Paraglaciecola sp. L3A3: one gene and its partner. The protein of the gene in region 1 binds, or shares a complex with, the protein of each later gene. Links are inferred from orthologs where the notes say so. Each region holds a gene or a part of one and is shown on either strand. Other genes may lie near its edges. The genes, in order: GQR87_RS19440 and dsbB.

Region 1 (11,359 bases):
GCCTTTATATTCAAATTTAGCATTTTTTTCTAGCACAGCAGCACCATATTTGATGTCGTCTATAAACAACTGCGCCTGTAATTGCATATCATCAAGGCCTGTTTCTGTTAAGTGTAACTGTTGTTTTTGAGTGATTTCTGCTATGAAGTTTGCATCAATAATAATTGTTCGGTTAATAGCTGGGTAATCTGGTGTGCTGGAATCGATGACGTTAACTTTATAGTTTGACGGTTCTTTTGCCCAAGTATTGAGAGCCAGTAGGCTAAGTAGAAAGACAACAAAAAGAGGGCTCACCTTTATATTTTGAGGCTTAGTTGTTGAGTTTATCTGTTGCAAACTTATGTCCTGTAAACTTGTTGTTTATTGTCGAGGGGTAATTCGGCTTTTGATATTTTTCGCCTGCAACACTTCTTGGTTAATATGCTTTATTTATGAACAACGTCCTTGTTATCCATTTGTTTGCAGCAAATTAAAGCGGGTTGTGTTTAATCTTGATAAACCTTGTCACTGTGTTTGTTTTTTTAGCGATATTGAACAGTCGTAGGCTTACCCCCGCGGTTTTTAAATAACCCGTTATGCTATAAGAGATTTCACATGAGCGATAATATCTTGGTCTTGCCCATGTTCGAATAAACAAGCTTGGAAACGTTCACCTGATACCGCGGTTTTAACCAACTCTTGATCTATGCCTTTAAGCGATTCTAAAAAGTTACCTTTCATAACTGACGCTTTTACTTCAGATAAAATGTTGGCATTTTTAACCTGAGGCTCTCTGCGTTCAACTGGATAGCCTTCGCCGCGTTCGCCTGTTAAGGCTTTCTCAAAAATATAACGTGCGTTTAGTTCAGCTCCCCAGCCAAAACCTTTGGCAAATGCTAATGCAAGGGCATTACCGTTATTTACTTGGTTAAACAAGAATGCATCTGATGGGTCGATACAGTAACCACAAAATACGCCCTGATGAACATTAAGCGCCATCATTGCGCCTTGTCCTGTGCCACAACCGGCAATGACAAAATCGATAGCTTTTGCATTAATTAATATGCCTGCCATTATGCCTAAATGGATGTAAGTTAAATGATGGTCGTTTTCACTATTCATTCCTACGTTGAATACTTGGTGATCTAAGGGGCCTGCAACCGTTTCTAATTCATTTAAAATAATCGGATTTTTAGCCGCTTGGCTATTTTCCATCATCAATGCAACTTTCATTTAATTGTTCCTAATAAGAGTAAATAGTTTAAAACGAGTTGATTATAACATTTGCTGCAGCCGAATGACCTCATCAGCTAATTTTTTCTGTTGTGGGTTAATGTGCTTGAAGTGCCTTTGTGATACTGCTTAAGTTGCTGCTTAATCTTGGATCACCAACGACTGTGGGTGTTTACTTAGCGGTTGTTGATACTTCGAGTCTAGATGGGTTTCTTTGTTGATACGTTTGTTAATGAAACCGTTAATATCAGGTTTACTAGTACAATCTATTTTTCCGCCCATAAAACCTAATAGCACGGCCGTGGTTTTTCTGGCAAGGCCGTCACAGTTTGCTCTTATCTTGATCTTATCAATCAGTTTTTGTTCTTCGCTGACAAATTGGTTTGGCTTAGAAGAATGGAGAGTGGGGGAGTTTTTTTGTTGCTGATAATCGCGCCGAGCTTGTTCTGCCATTTGTTCATCTTGTTGCACATTAAATGCTTGTAAGTGTTTTCCCGCAGTACCAGTAAACTGACTGTTGATTTGAGTATTAGCTGCTTGTTTAGTTGCTAGGTTAGTCAGTGGTATGTCTTTTACTGCTTGTGGTTTTTTCTCTACTATCGACTTTATCTGTTTGACTGGCTGAACTGCAGAGGGAATCGTTTTAGGTTGTTGTTGATTAGATTCAGTTTTAACTGGAATTGGCGGGTTGGGTTCAGGTTCAATTTGCGGCTCTGTATCTGGGGTGGCTATTTCTGCTGGTTTGGGTAATTCGAATACGAGTTTAGCCTGAATCAGTTTTTGCACTTGTGGTTTCGCTATATTTTTCGACGGATGAGTTACTGAATGGTGTAAAAATAGTAATATGAACAAATGAAAAATCAATGATAGGACAAGGGTGGTGAACAAACTTTTATTTTTACTAAACACTCAGGGCCAAATACTTAATAAAAGATAAGTGAACATAAATTAATAGAGTCTTGTCTGGGTATTAAGTTCAAAACATGTTGAGGGTTAAAGCCCGAGTTGCAGTATTTTTAGCGCCTCTCTTTTGTCATTAGTGACATCTACTCTAGAGTCTGAATCTGCAAAGATCATACTGCTGATTTTCTCAATTTCAGTATTTTGTGTATCCTCAACCACTACTGCTATGTGTGTAGGTCCTAATGTAGACAAGGTTTTTTTACCTAACATGGTAATACCAATAATATCTTCTTCAGTTAAATTTGAGCCATCGATATCTGAGTAATCAATCAGTAGCTTTCTATTAAGTTTAATTGCCTGTTGGTATTCAGGACTTTGGATCATAAAAATCATATCTAGGGCGTTAAGTTCTCCTTGAAAAGTAATACACGAAATATCGTCTAATGTAGTTACAATAAAATGCATGTTTATTCCTTATTTTAGAGTTGTATAACGACCTTAATTTAAGATAGTACAGCTTGTCCAAAAATCATTTCTTTTTATCCCTAACAAACATTCATTCTCAATGTTCTGTTTTGGTGCAATTGTACAATTATGCACCTGCAAAGTGCTTGTGTAGATTGATATTACCCACAAATAAAGCTTAACTGTATGATTTATATGAAAATATATTGTTGGCACAAGACTTGTTTTATCAATTGCAGAATTAGCTATTTATATAAATAAAAACAACTGGGAGCAACAATATGAAATTAGTAACTGCGATCATTAAGCCTTTCAAGCTTGACGATGTGCGCGAAGCAATTTCCGAAATTGGAATCGATGGTTTGACTGTAACTGAAGTTAAAGGTTTTGGTCGCCAAAAAGGACATACCGAATTGTATCGTGGCGCTGAATATCAAGTAGATTTTTTACCAAAAGTTAAACTTGAAGTTGGCGTTAAAGATGAACATGTGGAGCGTTTAGTTGAAGCCATTGTTGGTGCCGCTAAGACTGGAAAAATTGGTGACGGGAAAGTGTTCGTCTATGACTTAGAACATGCCGTTCGTATCCGTACTGGCGAAACCGATGGCGAAGCCATCTAGATATTGAGGAGATAGACATGGAAATTACTTTTGAATTGGGCTATGCCCTAGATACCTTTTACTTTTTGATCTGTGGCGCATTGGTTATGTGGATGGCCGCTGGTTTTACTATGCTCGAAGCGGGTTTAGTTCGTGCTAAAAACACTACAGAAATTTTGACCAAAAACGTTTCCTTGTATGCGATTGCCTGCATCATGTATATGATTTGTGGTTACGACATCATGTATGGTGGCGGTATATTCCTTGATGGTCTTATGGCTGATGGTGCAACTGGTGTTACTGAAGACCCAGCTACATATGCTCCTTCTGCAGATTTCTTCTTCCAGGTAGTATTCGTAGCGACTGCTATGTCTATTGTTTCTGGTGCGGTTGCTGAGCGTATGAAGCTTTGGGCTTTCTTAGCCTTTGCTGTTGTTCTTACAGGTTTCATCTATCCTATGGAAGGTGCTTGGACTTGGAATGGCGACGACGTATTTGGTATGTATAACCTAGGCGACAATGGTTTCTCTGACTTTGCTGGTTCTGGTATTGTACACATGGCTGGTGCCGCTGCTGCTTTAGCTGGTGTATTACTGCTTGGTGCTCGTAAAGGTAAGTACACTGCTGATGGCCGTGTACACGCAATCCCTGGCTCTAACCTACCTCTTGCGACTTTAGGTACATTCATTTTATGGATGGGCTGGTTTGGTTTCAACGGTGGTTCTGTATTAGCTACTGCTACTGTAGAAAGTGCTAACTCTGTTGCTATTGTATTCTTAAATACTAACGCAGCTGCTGCTGGTGGTTTGGTTGCTGCTTTACTTCTAGCTCATATCTTGTTTAAGAAAGCTGATTTAACTATGGCATTAAATGGTGCGCTAGCTGGTCTAGTGGCTATTACTGCTGAACCTTCAACTCCTACTCCTTTACAAGCTACATTGTTTGGTGCGCTAGGTGGTATCTTAGTAGTGTTAAGTATTATTAGCTTAGATAAACTTAAGATTGATGATCCAGTTGGCGCTATCTCTGTTCACGGCGTTGTTGGTCTATTAGGTTTGTTATTAGTACCATTTACTAATGACGGCTCTACTTTCAGTGGTCAATTATTAGGTGCTGCTACTATCTTTGTATGGGTATTTGTAACTAGCTTCATTGTATGGTCAATCATCAAAGCAGTTATGGGTATTCGTGTTAGCGAAGAAGAAGAGTTTGAAGGTGTGGATATCAGTGAGTGTGGTTTAGAAGCCTACCCTGACTTCACAACTAAAAAATCTTAATATAGGTTGGTTTGATGGAGAGGTAGTCTCTCCTCAAACAGAATAAATGCCCTGTATTTATGGCAAACTAGATAACACCGAACGTGAAAACGTCCGGTGTTTTCTTTTTTCTGGCGAGTTTTAATTGCGCTTATTTTGCGTTGCTAAAACACAAATGAGCACTTTGATTATGTGCTTTTAAATTCTCGCTGAGTGTACATTTATTTATTGGAGTTGGTATTAAGCAAACATAATTAAATTCGATAGGTAAATGATGAGTGGATTCTGATTTTTATAGCCTGTGACTTGCGCTAGTTAAATCATTTATTAGCCGCTCTGAAATGGGTTTATTGGTTTGTTTTTGTAAGTTTAGCTTCGGATTTTCGTTTATAACTGGTTACAATCTGTAATCGGCATTCAAGAAAAGCTGTGATAACCTTCACCGATAATATTTTTTAAGAGATCTAAATATAATGAAAAAAATCCTACTGGCAATCTTGGTCACCTTAATTCTTCCTTTGCAGGCATGCGCTCAGGAGCAGTGGAAAGAGGGTGAGCACTATGAAGTGATTAACGATAAAGCTACTGAAAAGCGTGAAATTGTGGAGTTCTTTTCGTTTTGGTGTCCTCATTGTTTTAACTTTGAACCCATTGTTAAAAATGTCAAAACTAAGCTAGATAAAGATGTGTCATTCACTAAAGTTCACGTTAACTTTATGGGCTTTACCAGTGCTCAAATTCAAGATGATGCAACCACAGCCATGTTAATTGGACGTGCGTTAAAAAAAGAAGACGCGATGAATCAAGCAATATTTAAATATATTCATGTACAAAAATCTTCGATTACTGGTTTAAAAGATCTACAAAATATCTTTATAGTAAATGGTGTTGAACCTGCAGATTTTGACAAAATGGCGAAAAGTTTTGGTGTTAAGAGTATGGTCAATAAAAACAATAAAACTATTGCAGAATATCGTAGACATGTAAGTAGCGTTCCTTCGTTTATTGTAAACGGTAAATTTAAAGCTACCTTTACTCGCGATATGACAGCTGACGATATGGCTGATTTATTAGCTTGGTTAACCAGACAAAAATAGCTTCAGCGTCGATATTGGTAAATTAACCTGAACTCGGGATAATGAGTGTCATTTAAATCTGAGTTTACATGCGATTCAAACATTTAGAAATATACACCCAGTTACGTTTGAGTTAAGGCTTACTCGATGACGGAATTCTTGTGAATAGAAAGGAGGGTTTTCTAGTAATACTGGCTATTACTAGAAAACCTAACACAGATAGGCGTAAAAAGAGCGTTATTGAGAGGCTCGGCTTATCCCGACTCATGTTACTTTACCGGGATTTAGTGTGCTGATTATGGTTGATAATAAATGTTCTTTTTCAAACGGTTTGGCGATATAGGCATTAAAACCTACCTCTTTATAAAGTTTTATGTCTTGTTCAAATGCATTCGCCGTTATTGCTACAATTGGTAAACTTGGTTGTTCCGTTTTGATTAATTTACAAGCTTCAACACCACCCATTATTGGCATTTGAATGTCCATTAAAATAATATCGACCGAAGTAGTTTCAACAAAATCTACCGCTAACTGGCCGTTATCAACCATATAAAGAGTCAAATCAAGATCACCTAACATTGAGCTAAGTACCAATTGGTTTATTTCGTTATCTTCGGCAATGAGTACTGTTTTACCAATTAACAAGTCTGTAGATAACACATCAGAACTTGCCGTTTCTTCCATCGAGTTCACAGCCTCCAGCGGTAAAAATATTTGGACTTTTGTGCCTACATTTTCTTTACTGAATACTTCGATTCGCCCTCCCATCATATTGACTAATGAGTGAGTAATAGACATTCCTAAGCCGGTACCACCATAACGTCTAGTAATAGATTTATCAGCTTGTTCAAAACGTTCAAATAATAGTAATTGGGCCTCTTCACTCATGCCAATACCTGAGTCTTTGATTATAATTAAAACACCACCAGTATCATGATGTTTTATCGTCAAGCTGACTTGTCCTCTCTGAGTAAACTTAATGGCGTTAGATAATACATTAAGCAATATTTGTTTAAGTCTGAGTTCATCAACTTTCCAAATAGAGTGGGTTAAATCAAGATTAATAATGAGTTTTAAGCCTTTCTGCTGCAGGTTAGCTATTAATTCAGCCTCAATAACCGCAGTTAATTCTGATAAGTTAACCGCCGTATACTCCAAAGTAAGTTTACCGGCCTCAAGTTTAGACAAATCTAAAATATCATTGACTAACTTGTTAAGTGTCGTAGTCGATATAGTCGCAAGCTTGAGTAGTTCAGATTTTTTATGGAAATCAGTTTCTTGCTGCAATAACTGCAAGGTGCCGAATATTCCATTTAATGGCGTACGAATTTCATGACTCATATTGGCTAAAAATTCTGACTTAGCAATATTGGCTTTTTCTGCTATTTCTTTAGCCTCGGCTAAAGCTTGTTCTTTTTCAATTTGCTCAGTCAAGTCGTAAGCAATACCAATATAACCTGTTATATCGCCATGTTCATTTTTTAGGGCACTCAAATTAAGCATTACCGGAATATGTCGTCCATCTTTTGCAACATAGGTCCAATGCCAATGATCTGCTATTTTTTTATTGGATTTAGTCGAAAACACCTCAAAACCGGGCTTAATTTTATAACCCAGCTCTTCGGTTAATTCTTGTGCCCGTTCTACTATTTCAGACAATAAATGAAATTTTGCCGGCGTTTCTTTTAACAACAACTCATCGGCCGAATAACCTAATAGTTTTTCTGCTGCAGGATTAAATAATGTAATCAACCCAGATGTATCTGTTGCTATGATCGGGTAATTAGCATTCTTTAATATTCCAGTTTTTAATGCTGTGGCATTACTCATTTCTTGAGTACGTTTTTTAACTAAAAACTCTAGTTGTTCATTCGTCTCTTCTAACATTGTATCCCGAGCAATTAACAGTTGCTGTTGGTGATTTCGTAATTCCTCTTTACGAATATATGCTAGGGTAAGACTCAAGACCATAAGTGCTAACACTACAGTTAATATCATGTACTGATAAAAAGTAGTGTAACTTTGTATGTTTTTGGTTTTTTCAATGTAACTATTTTCAGCAACCGCGGTAAACTCCCAAAGTCTACCAAATACAGTGATTTTTTCAGAATAAATAACCGAGCTATTAGCAGAACTAATTAACTGGGGTTGGTAAAAAACGGTGCGTTTATTATTTGAGATGTCAGCAATAGTTAGGTCAATGCCCTCTAGAGATTCATAATTGGCACTCAAAACTTCATCAATCAATATTGGTGCATAAGTCCAACCAAGTGTATGACTGAGTTTACCAGCAGGATCTGCTGGTATTTTGCTTGAGTCATATAGAGGCAATAGAATTAAAAATCCATGTCTAACTTTTTTATCTGCCTGCACCAAAGTAATGGGCGAGGTAATTTGAATTTGATTATTGATTGCCGAACTTATTGCCGCATTTCTGCGCATATCTTCAGAGCCAATATCAAGACCGACAGCACTTTTATTCAGTTCTTCAGGCTCGATATATCGTATGATAAATAAACTGTTATTATGACTGTTTAGTTGTCGTAAATTAAAGCTATTATCAGGTCTCATTTGTTTTTGTTGTTGCAAAAACTCGGCTAGGTCATGCTGCTCAACTTTCTGGATAAATCCTATGCCTCTAACACCAGGAAATTCTTGTTGAAAGTTCCTATTTTGAGAGTAGGTATGCATGGTTTGATAATCAAAGTTTTCTAGGGATACAGTAGAAATGAGGCCATGTAATCCCTTCAATCCATATGAATAAAAAGTAATACGTTCTTCAAAATCAGACTTTATTTTGAATAAATCATTCTGCAAAGTTTGGATGACTAAATTATCTTGTTCTTTTTGTTTGTTGTTTTCGGCTTGAAACGAAATATAAGCCCCAGCAATTAAAATGATCACTGGAAAAAATAATGATTTGATGACTGTTTTTTTGAAGAAAAGTTGAGACAGTTTAGAATGCTTCATGCATAACCTTATTAATTACTATTACTTCAATCAATTTTTAGCTTTAGCTTCGTCTAGTTTTACTCTTATTACCAATTTAATTCCGGCTCTTTATAATATTCAATATTTAGACTATCAAGTAGAGGCCTTAATAAATCTAGACGAGTGAGAAATTGTTGATAGTTACGATTTTTTTCTTGGCTCCAACCTAATTCGGCTGTTACCAATAAACGTGGCCATAGTCGATTATCAGCAGTGGAGTCAGTATGAACTAATTCTGACCACATTGCAGATTCAACCCCCTTAACCTGTTTATATTTTTGTGGATTCAGTTGGTAAGCTCTTGCCAGAGGAACCCCCTCTTTACGACACCAGTCATAAGTGTTTGGTTGGCCAGCAAAGTTGCCATGATCAAAATAACTATAGGTGCACGGCGATAAAATGATCTGATGACCACGGTCCAGAGCCGGTTGAATATCATACTTATCGTTCCATAATTGTAATAGAACATCTGTTTTATTATCGGCAACTGACCCTTCTTCCCAAGCAATTGCGGTTCGTCCTAAGTCTTCCACTATACGTGTAGCGCGAGCTATAAATTGAGGGTACAAAGGATCTTTAATTTCATCGCCTCCGATATGGATATATTCCGATGGAAACAGACTTACAATTTGACTCAATATATCTTTTACAAAGGGATAAGTTATGTCGGGCTTGGTTAAGCAAAGCTTACTAAAACCCACTTTTACGCCGCTATAGGGAGATAAATTAGTCACATCATCACAAGCTAATTTATTATAAGCGGCAATGGCCGCCTGGGTGTGACCGGGTAAATCTACTTCTGGAACAAGGGTCACATGACGAGCTTGTGCATAACTGACAAGTTCGCGTATTTCTGCTTGGCTATAAAAGCCATTACGTCCACCTTCAACTGCGCTTGCACCACCCACTTCGGTTAATTTTGGATAACCTTCAATTTCAATACGCCAGCCTTGGTCATCTGTTAAATGTAAATGTAAGCGGTTAAGCTTAAAACGCGCCATTCGGTCAATATGAGCTTTAATATATTCCACAGGTAAAAAGCTACGGGCTACATCTAACATGTTGCCACGCCAACTAAAAGTGGGGCTGTCAATGATACTAACTTTGGGTAACGTATAACTGCCTTGTGTTTGGCTAGGTAACAATTGACTTAAGGTTTGTACTGCATAAAACAATCCTGTATCGGTATTCGCCTTCAAAACAATTTGATTTTGAATATCAATTCGATAACCTTCAGAACCTAATTCAGGTAGATCTGTAATACTTAATATTATTTGACTAGAAGCACTATTACTTTGAATGACTTCTAGTGTTTGCAATAAATTATTGAGAGCTAACAGTGATGTATTAATACCTTCTGCTGCGTCAACTTTGACATCTTTTAACTGCAAATTACCCGAGTGAAATTTTACAGTTTGTGGATAAGGTATGATTGATAACAATTCTGAGTGGAGTAATTCTTGTTTATCTAACTGAGGGGACTGGGACGTCTTATCACCACAACTTATTAATAAACAAGTAAATAACAGGGTAATTAGTATTTTCATAACAACACTCCGATTTTGTTATGCCTCACTTTAGCAAATATTAACAGGCGAAATACACTTATACCATTATTTAACTAGATTGATATAACTCAGAATAATAAAGAAAACTGTGCACCATAAAATAGCTGATGTTTACTTTGCCAATAATTCCCATCAATTTTCCTAGCTTTTACAAAACCTTCTATTTTAATTTTTTTTAAATCAACTCCTGCACCAAGTGCGGCATAGCCATCTATACCATTACCATTTTCTACGTCTTCAAAATAATAATCGTCATCTTTATTTATATCACCGTTAATCATTTCTAGTAGATCTAGTCCCCCTTCAACATATACAAAAACATCATTGTAATAACCCAATCGCATCCCTACATCCCAAGAGATATAATTTTGCACCTGGTCATTTTCATCTAATACTTCAGCATAATTAAGCGAGGAAATAGCCTCACCTCTAAAATCAGAATAATGATTCTCTTGAGTCAAAAAACTAACACCGATACCTGTAATTTTATCGTCAGCATTAAGTTCATGCTTAACGAATATTGTTGATTGTTCTTTTGCATTTACAATGTTTGATAACAACAAACTACCCAATATTAAATTTTTTATTACGCTATCCCTAACTTGCATCGTTTAAACCACATTCTTTATCGAAAATAACAAATATTAACATAGCAAAAAACTTACCACATATGTGTTTTGCGACTCAAATTAATATCTATCAATAGGCCGATACTCTTTTCATTGCTATGTTTTACAAATTGAATGCTTGAAAAGCATAAAAAGCATATAAAAAGGGGCGTTGTATTACCTCAGAACAGAAGTCGCTGCCATGAATATGGGAATTTTTTAGCTATATTGAAGGGAGTTTCAATCCACAACAATTGGCTGGTTTTTGTCGAAAATTGTCCAATAAGGCAATATCAAGTTATTCCTATAATCCCTATGATTAACATTAATGAGAAAGTGACAATTACACAGAAAACAAATTAACTATTAAGGATACGTAATGCGAGATAATGAATTATTTGCAGCAATAAACACTTATTTTGATGCTCTTTATTTTTGTGATGTCACACTTCTGGATAAAGTTTTTCATAAATCATCAAGTTTGTTTGATGTGGACCAAGGCCAAGTATTTGTCGACCCTATAGCAAGTTTTAGACAAGATGTAGCGACACGGCCATCCCCAGCTAGTGTAAATCAAGTTCGTCAGCAAGAAATTATACTTGTGGATTGGTTATCAACAGATTGCGCCACAGTAAAAGTACGTTTAAGGGCTCATCAAAATATCTTTGTTGACCACTTATG
Region 2 (11,349 bases), 2.9 Mb from region 1 along the record:
TGCCATTGCTGGCAGTTTTTTGATGTTGTCATTCATGGCCACAGGCGGGAGTTTTTTAGCTTTTGCTATTATGGCCAGTAAACATAATATCGACAGCCCTAAATACCCGCAGAAAAGTTTGCATTATATGGGCGGCCTAGCTGAGGGTTTCGAAACCATTTTAGTATTGTGTTTATTTTGCTTGTTTCCCAGCCAATTTGTACTCATTGCTAGTATATTTGCTGCTATATGTTGGTTAACCGCTATTATTCGTATATGGATGGGATACAACACCCTAATCGCCACAATAAAACCTAAGGATCTTTCCGGTTAGCAGGGTCGCGAAAAGGTATCAATAACACAGTAGCAATCCCAGTGTTGTTAACTGCCTCGGAATATTCTTTTAATCCTAACACTAACCCTTGATCTCCTGCCTTTGCTTGCTGGGTATAACTAGCAAATAGACGATCCCAAATGGATAAACAAAATCCGTAGTTACTATTGGTTTCTACCACAACCTGACTATGATGTATGCGATGCATGGCTTGTGTCACTATCAATTTACGTAGCGGCCATTCAAGCCAGCTGGGTAACTTGATATTACTGTGATTAAAAATAGCACTGGCATTTAATAAAATTTCGAACAACAAAATGGCTTCAATGGGTATACCCAAAAGTAGAATTCCCGCTGCTTTAACCACTAAACTCAAGGCTATTTCTAGTGGATGAAAGCGTAAGCCGGTAGAAGCATCTAAATGGGGGTCAGCATGATGCACTCTGTGTAAGCGCCATAACATTGGCACAATATGAAATACCCTATGCTGCCAATAAATCAAACAATCAAGCATGATCACAGCCAGCAAGATAGCCAACCAAGGAGGTAAATTGATAAGATTAAATAAGCCAAAGTTTTGCTGCTGGGCATAAATAGCTGCCACAGCCAAACCGGCTGGAACCATGACTCGTCCAACAAGGGCACCACAAAAAACCAGAAAGAAATTAGTTAACCAACGTTTAGTATTCGCCACAGGAGAAATACGATTGGGCCGCAAAGCTTCCCAAATCATCATGATCAGCAGTACGCTGATAAAGCTACCGATACGTAGCCAGGCCTCATTGTTCATATTTAATTAACTACATTTTCTAAATTTTATTAACTCTGAGGAGGTAGAAACGCCAACAGAACGCATAACTATGCTTTTATATTCCATAAATTTTGATTTCCTAGTACACAAAAATATTTATGAGGCTCCCAATAAAAAGGGGGCGGTTCATCAATATGTTCCGGTATAAAAGCATGCTCTAATTTTTGCGAAATTTCGGACACCGGTTTTTGAGATCTGTTTTCTAGCTTTTTTCGTGCTTTATGAAAATGCATATTCCGATCTTTTTCAATTTCTTCATTTATACAAAACTCTGTAAAGACTAGGTTCTTGCTTACGGGTAGGCAAATCGGCTGTTCCGACTGTTTAGGGTTAAGTTCGGTGACAATGGCATATTCATATTGTTCAATCTCATTGCCGAATACGTCATTCGGGATATATACAATACCGTAACCAAGGGGAAATTGGCCAACAATACTGACAAATACTTTTGCGAGCTGACTACTTATTTGTTTTTTGACTGCTAATTGAGCAACAAGAATAGAAGCATTGGTCCAAGATTTTTTGCTGAAATTTTCTTTTGTAGAAAAAATAACGGATGAATATTTTTGCGGTATTTTAATAATTTCACTGGTGCCGAGTTTGCTGAAATTAGCACCTTCCACTAATGATATTTGAAAATCTAAACGTTCTTGTTCAGCTTCAGAAAAAGCGCTTGCTTGTTGTTTTTCTGCTATTGGACTGAGTTGGCAACCTAAACCATGTTTTAAATAATCAATTGTATATTGATAATTCATGTCTAACATTTGTTGCCGCTCATCTTTATTTAATAAGCGAAACCTGTCTTTGTCATCTTCTTCTCCAGCCAAGATTGTCGCTAGTTTAGGGTGTTGAAATCCAATATCTTGGAAAATAGCAGCAAGCATAATGGGCATAAGTACGGCTTGGGTATAACAAATATGATTAGCAGCCTCAGGCACATAACGTTGTTTAACATCATATTCTTTCAGTATATAGGGATTTTGAATGGTGCCATCTAACATTAACTTATCTAACATTCTTAAACTTAAAACAGTTTTGTATGCGGGTTTAAGAGTCTGATGAATTTCAGCTAATTGTTTACCTTCGCCTGGAGAAAAGAGCGCTATAGTGGTTAAAAATTTGCCACTTTTATACTGTGTTTGCTCGTAATTGTCACCTTCTGATAAAGAAAGTATATGCATACATATTGTTATGGCTTTGTTTAATCGGTCTAATCTACAAGCTTGTTGACGAATACGCTCTTGGTTTAAATCGTTTTTTAGTTTTTCAATCTGCAAAGAATGGTTTTTAGCATTAGCTTTGACAAAATACTCAGATCGATTGTATAATTTATCAATCTGATCAGAAATTAATTTAAGTTTGGTTGCATTTTTCTCAGCATTTTTAAAATAATCTTTGGCATGATCGTACAAAGAAGGGCTATGAGGATTTTGCCCACTAATAGCCTTGATCAATAGATCGACTGACATTGTGTAACTGGTATTATTTTGTTTACTTAACACAACTCATCGCTTAAATGGTCAAATTGATCGTATTTACTATTAATTTAGCAATATCTTACACAAAATATAGTATAAAAATTAGTCTTTAGTATATTCAATTGTCACTGCGTCTTTATTTGTAGAAAAAGAACTGGGTAATATTTCAACTCCGACCATTCTGCCTAGTTTAATTGCCAATGGGATAGTAATAGGAGCAAAGGGCAAAACCGCAAATATACCAATACCCACACCTTTAATCACATCAAAAAATTGAGCATTGGCTTCAATCATTTCTTCTTTTGAAGCTTGCCCTTGTGAGTATTTCCGATAAGTTTTAAGCATAGATTTAGTTTCATCAGTTTCCTGACGAAGCGCACGTTTAATCAGCAACATTTGACGCTTAAGGTTAATTTTAACCTTAAGCTTCTTAATGCGAATAACACGAACGGGTGCTTTATGTATTACTCTCCACACTTTCATTTATTTTTAAAACACTCTGAATTAAAGAATACTTTGTGAATCATACACCACCACTTTTCCCCATAGATGAGCAGCATCTTTGATAAAAGTTAAATGTACATCTTCACTTTGATAAAGGTCTTGAGCGGCTTTGTTAGTAAAAGTAACCACTAAAGTGTAATCATAACTACTATCCACTACATCTCTATCAGATGCAGCTTTAGTTCCAATATGTTTACTTTTTACATACTTAGAAGAATTAATAAATTTGGTTAAGTGATGTTCAAATTCTTTACGTTCTGCTGCATTTTCTGGGTTATTAAGCCAAAAATAGACGGAATGTACAAAACCACCGGCTTCAATTTTATTCTGTTCAGCATTAGCCATAAAACAAACTCCTAAATAAGTTATTAATATAATAAGTAATTTTTTCATTATTCACCTTTTAAATAGAATGACAATTAAGATTTTTGTTCACTATACCCTAACCCAGTAATATTTAATTAATACTGTTTAACATAGAACTAATGAAATTTGATTTTTAAAGAGGAATGGCCCACTTAATTGAGCCATAAAATGAAAAATATAACGAATGGTAAATGATATGTAACTAGTTAGTCGACTATACCTTTGGGGATATCGTCGCGGATTTCTTGCCAAATTTTTCCACTTTCAAGACCATATTCTCTGATAGTAAGTGGTACTTGTTTATAATCACCTGTTTCTGCAAGAGTTAATAAATTTTTGTAATATTCTCGAGTCAAATCGCGAGATTTTTCAATTGAAAAATAATAACCACCAATTCGCGAATATAACCCTCTAAAGCCATTCATCATTAACACATAAACAGGATTACCTGAAGCAAAAGCCAAATCATGATGCAGTTGATAATCTGAATCAGCAAATACTTGTGGATCATCAGAAAGCTCTAGATAAGCATTCAAAATTTCTACACATTTTTGCTGATTAGTATGAATGGCACCACGAATAAATACCGCGCTTAAATTAGTGCGAGCAGCTAAAAGATGATCGACAAGTTCAGAAATGCCGTCTTCATCCAAACGAGCTAAAGTTTCTAAAATGTTAAGGCCAGATGTTTCCCAAAAGTTATTTACTTTAGTGGGCTTACCATGCTGAATAGTTAACCAACCATCACGGGCTAGCCGTTGTAACACTTCCCGTAACGTTGTACGTGTAACGCCAATCAACTCAGATAACTCGCGTTCTGCAGGTAAAATGGTACCTGGAGGAAAACGTCCACTCCAAATCGATTCAACTATATATTCTTCAGCGAAACCTGCTGGACTTTGGGCCTTATATATCATCAACAACTCACTTCGTTATAATTGTTATTTTGAATATTCGAAACTGATTGTACCAGATGATAATTGTAGGTAACAATGAAACTTTAACTTTGTAGTCAATTCTTACTTAAAGGCCAGTTAATTTTTAACAAATTATCATCTAAGTATGGGATTTTAAGACAAATTTTGTTTACACTGAGAAACTAAATAGTTTCATAATATAATATTGTGTTGCAAGGAACCATAATAATGCAAATGTCTATCCCTCGAGCTGTCGCAGCAAATTTTTTAGGAAAAGCGCCAACTTGGTACAAACAAGCTATCATTACTTTTCTTATTATTAATCCTTTGTTGTTTATTTATAATCCTTATATAGCTGGATGGGCACTAGTAGTAGAGTTTATTTTCACTCTTGCAATGGCATTAAAATGTTATCCATTACAGCCGGGTGGCTTATTACTGATGGAAGCCTTATTTATCGGTATGACAAGTCCAGAACATATGAAACACGAAATGGTAGTGAATATAGAAGTTATTTTACTCTTAGTGTTTATGGTAGCCGGTATTTATTTTATGAAGGAGTTACTTCTTTATTTATTTACTAAATTAGTGTTAAAACTTAAAAATAAAATCGCACTATCTATCGCATTTGCAGCCTCATCAGCATTTTTATCTGCATTCCTTGATGCATTAACTGTTGTTGCAGTCATTATTACTGTGGGCTTAGGTTTCTATTCTATTTACCACAAAGTCGCGTCAGGAAAAGACTTCCAAGCGGACCATGACCATTCACATGACGAAGAAGTACCTAGCCCAAGTCGTCAAGACTTAGAATCTTTCAGAGCATTTTTACGTAATTTAATGATGCATGCCGGTATTGGTACAGCCCTAGGTGGTGTAATGACTATGGTGGGTGAGCCACAAAACCTTATTATTGCCGATAAAGCAGGTTGGGATTTTGTTGAATTTTTTGTTCGAATGTCACCTATCACCATTCCGGTATTTATTGCAGGTTTAACAACAACCTTTGTTGTAGAAAAATTTAAACTGTTTACTTATGGCGCAGAATTACCGCCTATTGTTAGAGAGATTTTAACTGATTACAGCAAACACGTGGATGCTAATTTAACCTTACAAGATAAAACAAGATTAACGATCCAAGGGTTAATTGCAATTTGGTTAGTGGTTGGATTAGCTGGGCACTTTGCAGCAGTAGGTTTAATTGGTTTATCGATTATAGTTTTAGCTACTAGCATGAGTGGTGTTATCGATGAACACTCTATTGGTAAAGCCTTTGAAGAGGCTCTGCCTTTTACTGCTTTGTTATGCGTCTTTTTTGGTGTAGTAGCGGTGATCATAGATCAAGGCTTGTTTACTCCTGTTATTTCTTGGGTATTAACTTTTGAGGGTAAAACACAATTAGTAATGTTCTATTTGGCCAATGGATTACTTTCCATGGTCAGTGATAATGTGTTTGTCGGTTCGGTTTACATCACAGAAGTCACTGCGGCTTTAAATAGCGGTGCCATCACTCGTGACCAATTTGATTTATTGGCAGTGGCTATCAACACAGGTACTAACTTACCTAGTGTCGCAACCCCTAATGGCCAAGCGGCATTTTTGTTCTTATTAACATCTGCTATTGCACCTTTACTTAGGTTGTCATACGGCACTATGGTTTACATGGCTTTACCGTATACCATAGTACTGACACTGACAGGCTTAGCTGCAACCTACTTAGGTTTGATTGATTTAACTAGTTGGCTATATGACATCCATTTAATTGAACATCACTCAGCCGCGGCTGCTGCCGCAGCAGACAATATCCCTGTAGCTCATTAATATGTTGTTATTAAAAAATCTAGCTGATAATCCCAAAGCTTGGGGCGGATTATTTCTTTCTGCCCTAGTTCTTGAACTTGCAGCCTTATACTTTCAATATGGTTTAGAATTATTGCCCTGCATTATGTGTATTTATCAGAGAACAGCTGTATTTGGCATCATGTTTTCTGCTTTACCTGCAATGTTAATCAATAACTTATTCACCAGAATAATGGGTTTTGTCAGTTGGGGAGTATCTGCAATTTGGGGCTTATTTATTGCCATCGAACATGTTGATATCCAAACGGCAACTAATCCTTTTTTTGCCACTTGCGAAATTGTTCCTAACTTCCCATCATGGGCTCCTTTGCATGAATGGTTACCCAACATATTTGCCGCAACAGGTGATTGTGGTGATATTAATTGGTCGCTTTTAGATATGAGTATGCCGCAATGGATGATAATTGTTTTTGCTATATATTCAGCGATATTAGTGGTTGTATTAAGTTCTAGAATGATACTAAAACGTAGTTTATAAATAAGCCAATTAAAGCTCTTTGTATCACAACAATCAAAGAGCTTTTTATCATTAGAGTAGTGGCTGATTAATCAAGGTCTTGCACAGGCCACAAAGCAATATAATCTTCAAATTTTTCTAAATCCACATCATGGTCATACACAGTTTTGCCTCTGACTGACATGCCATTTTGATGCATGGCCGACTTTTTACCTTTATTTAATAACGGATGCCAGCTAGGTAAGCCCCTGCCCTCATGTAATCGTCTGTAGCTACAACTCGGCGGCATAAAAAAGATATCTTTGAGATTATCTTTAGTTAATTTCACACAATCAGGAACTAACTTAGTACGCTCAGCATATTGCGTACATGAACAGGTTTTTGTGTTCAATAACCCGCAAACTATATTGGTATAATGAACATTTTCACCGTTTTTAATATGATCCGTAACTTCTGCTGCTTCAATCGTTTCATCTTCTATAAACTTGTGTAAACAACATTTTCCGCAACCATCACACAAAGCTTCCCATTCTTTATTGTCCATGTCTTCAAGACGTTTAGTTTGCCAAAATTTATCCACAGTTACATATCTCTTTCGGGTAATTTATTAAACAACAACCAAAGCACTGCTTCACTTCTTGTTTCAAAGTTTTTAATTGCGAGTTGCAATTTACTTGCAATCTCACCAATCAAATACTGGTTATTGTGTTCGCTGCTTACGATTCTGGCTATTTTAATATCACCCAATAATTTGGCTTCTTTAGCATCAATCAATAAGTTAGAAAGAGCAAAACTTGAACAGCTAATTTTTAACTGAGTAACATCAAGCACAACATTTTTTAATTGATTTTTACCCGCTAACTTAATAATGTTTTTCATCAGATGTTCCACCTCGATAATATCGGATATCTCGCCTTCTGATTCACAAACAAGTATTTTGTTAGCAGTATCAATTTGGTAATTAAACTCAAAATTCATAATTCAACTATCTTAGTCTTTAGTAAAAAATGGTCCATTAATTCTAGGGTTAAGTGTTCACCAGACTTTAACGCGCCAACTCCCTTTGGTGTTCCTGTCATCACTATATCTCCCGGCATTAAAGTAAAACTGTTAGATATTTCAACTAACAAATCAACTATGGGTATAATCATATCCTTTGAATTCCCCTGCTGCCTTAACTCCCCATCAACTACTAGGTTAAATTTTAAAGCAGTCAAAGAATCAACTTCTGATAATGGGATAAAACCTGACATTGGGCAACTACCATCAAATGATTTAGCTCTTTCCCAAGGTTGCCCTTTATTTTTCAATTTGGTTTGTACATCTCTAAGGGTTAAATCTAGTCCTAAGCCTACTCCCCATATAGCATTTACCACTTCATCATGCGTAGCTTTCGTTAAGCGTTTATCGATTAACACCGCAATTTCAAGTTCATTTTGGCATTCCCCTAGATTGCTAGGAATGCTTACAGGTTCTACTACCGAACATAAAGCGGTACTAGGTTTCATAAATAGCAATGGTTGCTCTGGTACATCATTATTTAGCTCTTGAATATGCAACATATAGTTACGGCCGACACATACTACCTTTCCAACCTCAAGGTTAATATTTTTACCCTCGCAGTTTTGATGAGTATAGTCAAACATAGCACTAAGATCCTTTTTTAATCCGGTCAGCTAGATAACTAACTGAAATACCAAAATAACTAGAACGATTCCATTTCATTAGTGTATGAAAGTTTTCATACGCTAAATATATACGCCCTTTCGGGCCATCTGGTGCAATTAAAGAAGCGGATAAATTAACATTCGGTAATGTTTCTCCAGAATAACGAGTGACCCCTAGTTTTTGCCATTCTTTAAGTGACTTAACATTATCCCGTTTCAAGCCTAGGTTAGACAAATCAAACGTTTCTGGAATTTTAACTTGTCGTCCCCAAGTCATTTTATCACTCCAGCCTTCAGATTTAAGAAAGTTAGCAATGGAGGCAAATACATCAGCTTTATTATTCCAAATATCTTTTTTACCATCACCGTCAAAATCAACGGCGTAATGTAAAAATGAGCTTGGCATGAATTGGCTTTGCCCCATAGCGCCAGCCCAAGAACCGAGAAATTTATCTTGACTAATATGACCTTGTTTTAAAATATCCAATGCCGCAAACAATTGTTTTTTGAACATAGCCTCACGTCGACCATCAAACGCTAAAGAAACCAATGACGAAATGACGGGATGATTACCTTGAATACTACCAAAATTACTTTCATTACCCCAAAGAGCAACAATAAAACGTTTTTGCACCCCATATTGACGTTCAACTTGCGCTAACACTTCTTTATTTTCGTTCAGTAATTTAATGGCTTTATGTACCTTCCAATCAGGCACGCGAGTGGCTAAGTATTTATCTAATGTTATTTTAGTTTCTGGTTGATTTTTATCTGCCTTAACAACTTTTTCTCTGAGTTTCACCCGAGCAAATGTTTGCTCTATAAAAGCAGCCTCATACCCCTTGCTGATGGCTTCATCTTTTAAGCTTTTGACATATTCTTCAAATACTGGTTTCGCACTAAGTGACTGATTTAATAATAAAAAGAACGATAATAATAAAATTCTATACATCAGCTTATTCATCTTCCTCAGATTTCATTTGTTTAAGATGAGCTTTTAACATATTTTCGCTGGGTGGAGGCAGTTGTAAATAAAATCCTTTAAGGGTTAATTCCGAACGCAATTTATCTATATCGACTCTGGCTAATGCTCTATCTTTTTTTAAAGGCATAATCATTAAAAATATTGGCGTACCAAAAGTGGACATTAAAGATGCTGGCACCTTAGAAAAATCATCTCTGCCTGGCACATATAAATAGGTCTCTTGTTTTTTACTACTTTTATAAACGGCGCACAACATGCTCAACACTCCTTAGACATAACATTAGCTAAGTGCAAAGTACTTATATTTAATAATTCATTTTCAAATAACGGCTTGCGCCAACTGCTAATTAAATCCGGACGTAAACCTAAAGCTCGGGTTTCATCTTGTTTAAACCAACACCATTTTAATAATTGATTAATCTGTTTCTTTGAACCCACCAACTCCACTGGGATATTATTTTCTTCTGCTATTTTATTGCAGATCTTACGCACGGCCGAAACAGTATTTTTATTATCATCAAAGTCATTCAATCGCTCTACTCTTGAGGGGAAATCACTAGCCGGGACCTGTGAACAACTAGTAACAATTTCGATTAAGACATCACCATGAATGCGGACTTCATGAGGATTTATACCTTGAATAGCACGTAACTCATTTTTACTTTGCGGCTGAACTCTCGCGATCTCAACTAAATTTTCTTCTCGTACCACAAAATTAAGTGACATATCTTTTTTACGAGCAGTTTCAGTTCGCCATGCGGCTAATTTTTGTAAAATTAGTACTGAACGTCCCGATAATTTCCAAGCATTTTTCACAGCTAAATAAACATAATCTAATGGGATATTACTCTGCTTTTTAACTGATAATTGTTCAATTTCAGCATAAACCCAAGATAACTTATTTTGTGCTTGCACTTTAGCTTTTAGCTCTGGATACAATTGATATAAATACAACACATCATTTGCAGCATATACACATTGCTCTTCGCGAAGTGGCCTTGCTATCCAATCTGTGCGTGATTCGCCTTTGTCGACAGTGACACCCAACATAGTTTCTACTAATTTGGCATAACCTAATGAAGTTCCCATACCAACCAAACTAGCGGCAAACTGGCTATCAAATATTGGACTAGGCATGACCTTAAATGCATGCCAAAAAGTTTCTAAATCTTCCGAGCAAGAATGTAACACTTTCACTACATTAGGATTGCTTAACAGCTCGGTTAAGCTGGAAAAGTCTTTGATGGGTAATGGGTCAACTAACACCAGTTGTTTGCCATCATAAATTTGAATTAACCCTAATTGAGGATAAAGTGTTCGCGTTCTGACAAATTCAGTGTCCACCGCAATAGCTTCGGCTTGACTAGCTTGTAAACAAAACTCAGCAAGGGCGTGTTCATCGGTAATAAAAGTGTATTGCATGAAATTCCAAAGTATTAAAAAACCGGCAAGAGCCGGTTTTTTATAAAGTATTATATAAACAGTATAATAGGATTATTGATCCCTAAGTTCTCTACGCAGTATCTTACCAACATTGCTTTTAGGAAGCTCGTCTCTAAACTCAACTTTTTTCGGAACTTTATAACCGGTTAAGTTTTTACGGCAATGATCAATCACATCTTGTTCCGTTAAACTTGCCGCTTTGCTGACCACAAATATTTTAACGGCTTCTCCAGAGACCTTATGTGGTATACCTACAGCAGCGGCTTCAACAATATCCTGATGCATAGCCGCGACTTCTTCAATTTCGTTTGGAAACACGTTAAAGCCCGAAACCAAAATCATATCTTTTTTACGATCAACCAAATAGAAAAAGCCTTTTTCATCACAAGTTGCAATATCGCCAGTGGCCAGCCAGCCATCTTTGAGAATTTCAGCTGTTGCCTCAGGACGATTTAAATACCCTTTCATAACGTTAGGGCCTTTCACCCACATTTCACCAGGTTCACCAAGGGCAACTTCATTACCGTCATCATCCATTAATTTAATAT

The links.
Region 2: the proteins of GQR87_RS19440 (region 1) and dsbB are in contact, whole or in part, in a solved structure (PDB 2HI7), measured with the Escherichia coli proteins. The link is inferred for Paraglaciecola sp. L3A3 from one-to-one orthologs.

Annotation. Positions count from the first base shown.
Region 1 is NZ_CP047023.1:4,706,513-4,717,871, reverse strand. The notes cover bases 3,901-6,720. They hold GQR87_RS19440 (thiol:disulfide interchange protein DsbA/DsbL), read left to right. Parts: upstream 3,901-4,908; coding sequence 4,909-5,532; downstream 5,533-6,720. Other genes in these bases: GQR87_RS19435 (CHASE domain-containing protein), read right to left, coding at 5,776-6,720; GQR87_RS19445 (ammonium transporter), read left to right, coding at 3,901-4,456. In the rest of the region: GQR87_RS19470 (hypothetical protein), read right to left, coding at 1-336; GQR87_RS19465 (RpiB/LacA/LacB family sugar-phosphate isomerase), read right to left, coding at 574-1,212; GQR87_RS19460 (hypothetical protein), read right to left, coding at 1,354-1,998; GQR87_RS19455 (hypothetical protein), read right to left, coding at 2,206-2,580; GQR87_RS19450 (P-II family nitrogen regulator), read left to right, coding at 2,862-3,200; more of GQR87_RS19445, read left to right, coding at 3,218-3,900; more of GQR87_RS19435, read right to left, coding at 6,721-8,481; GQR87_RS19430 (beta-N-acetylhexosaminidase), read right to left, coding at 8,550-10,049; GQR87_RS19425 (hypothetical protein), read right to left, coding at 10,139-10,678; GQR87_RS19420 (nuclear transport factor 2 family protein), read left to right, coding at 11,058-11,359. UniProt on the Escherichia coli protein: Required for disulfide bond formation in some periplasmic proteins such as PhoA or OmpA. Acts by transferring its disulfide bond to other proteins and is reduced in the process. DsbA is reoxidized by DsbB. Required for pilus biogenesis.
Region 2 is NZ_CP047023.1:1,813,482-1,824,830, reverse strand. The notes cover bases 5,160-7,969. They hold dsbB (disulfide bond formation protein DsbB), read left to right. Parts: upstream 5,160-6,211; coding sequence 6,212-6,727; downstream 6,728-7,969. Other genes in these bases: GQR87_RS07590 (fumarylacetoacetate hydrolase family protein), read right to left, coding at 7,681-7,969; GQR87_RS22350 (hypothetical protein), read right to left, coding at 7,289-7,684; GQR87_RS07600 (YcgN family cysteine cluster protein), read right to left, coding at 6,795-7,286; nhaB (sodium/proton antiporter NhaB), read left to right, coding at 5,160-6,210. Also shown: GQR87_RS07640 (CDP-alcohol phosphatidyltransferase family protein), read left to right, coding at 1-313; GQR87_RS07635 (sterol desaturase family protein), read right to left, coding at 294-1,103; GQR87_RS07630 (hypothetical protein), read right to left, coding at 1,172-2,626; GQR87_RS07625 (hypothetical protein), read right to left, coding at 2,705-3,085; GQR87_RS07620 (Dabb family protein), read right to left, coding at 3,107-3,451; fatty acid metabolism transcriptional regulator FadR, read right to left, coding at 3,679-4,389; more of nhaB, read left to right, coding at 4,618-5,159; more of GQR87_RS07590, read right to left, coding at 7,970-8,352; GQR87_RS07585 (lytic transglycosylase domain-containing protein), read right to left, coding at 8,357-9,337; GQR87_RS07580 (YcgL domain-containing protein), read right to left, coding at 9,330-9,614; rnd (ribonuclease D), read right to left, coding at 9,617-10,780; long-chain-fatty-acid--CoA ligase FadD, read right to left, coding at 10,853-11,349. UniProt on the Escherichia coli protein: Required for disulfide bond formation in some periplasmic proteins such as PhoA or OmpA. Acts by oxidizing the DsbA protein.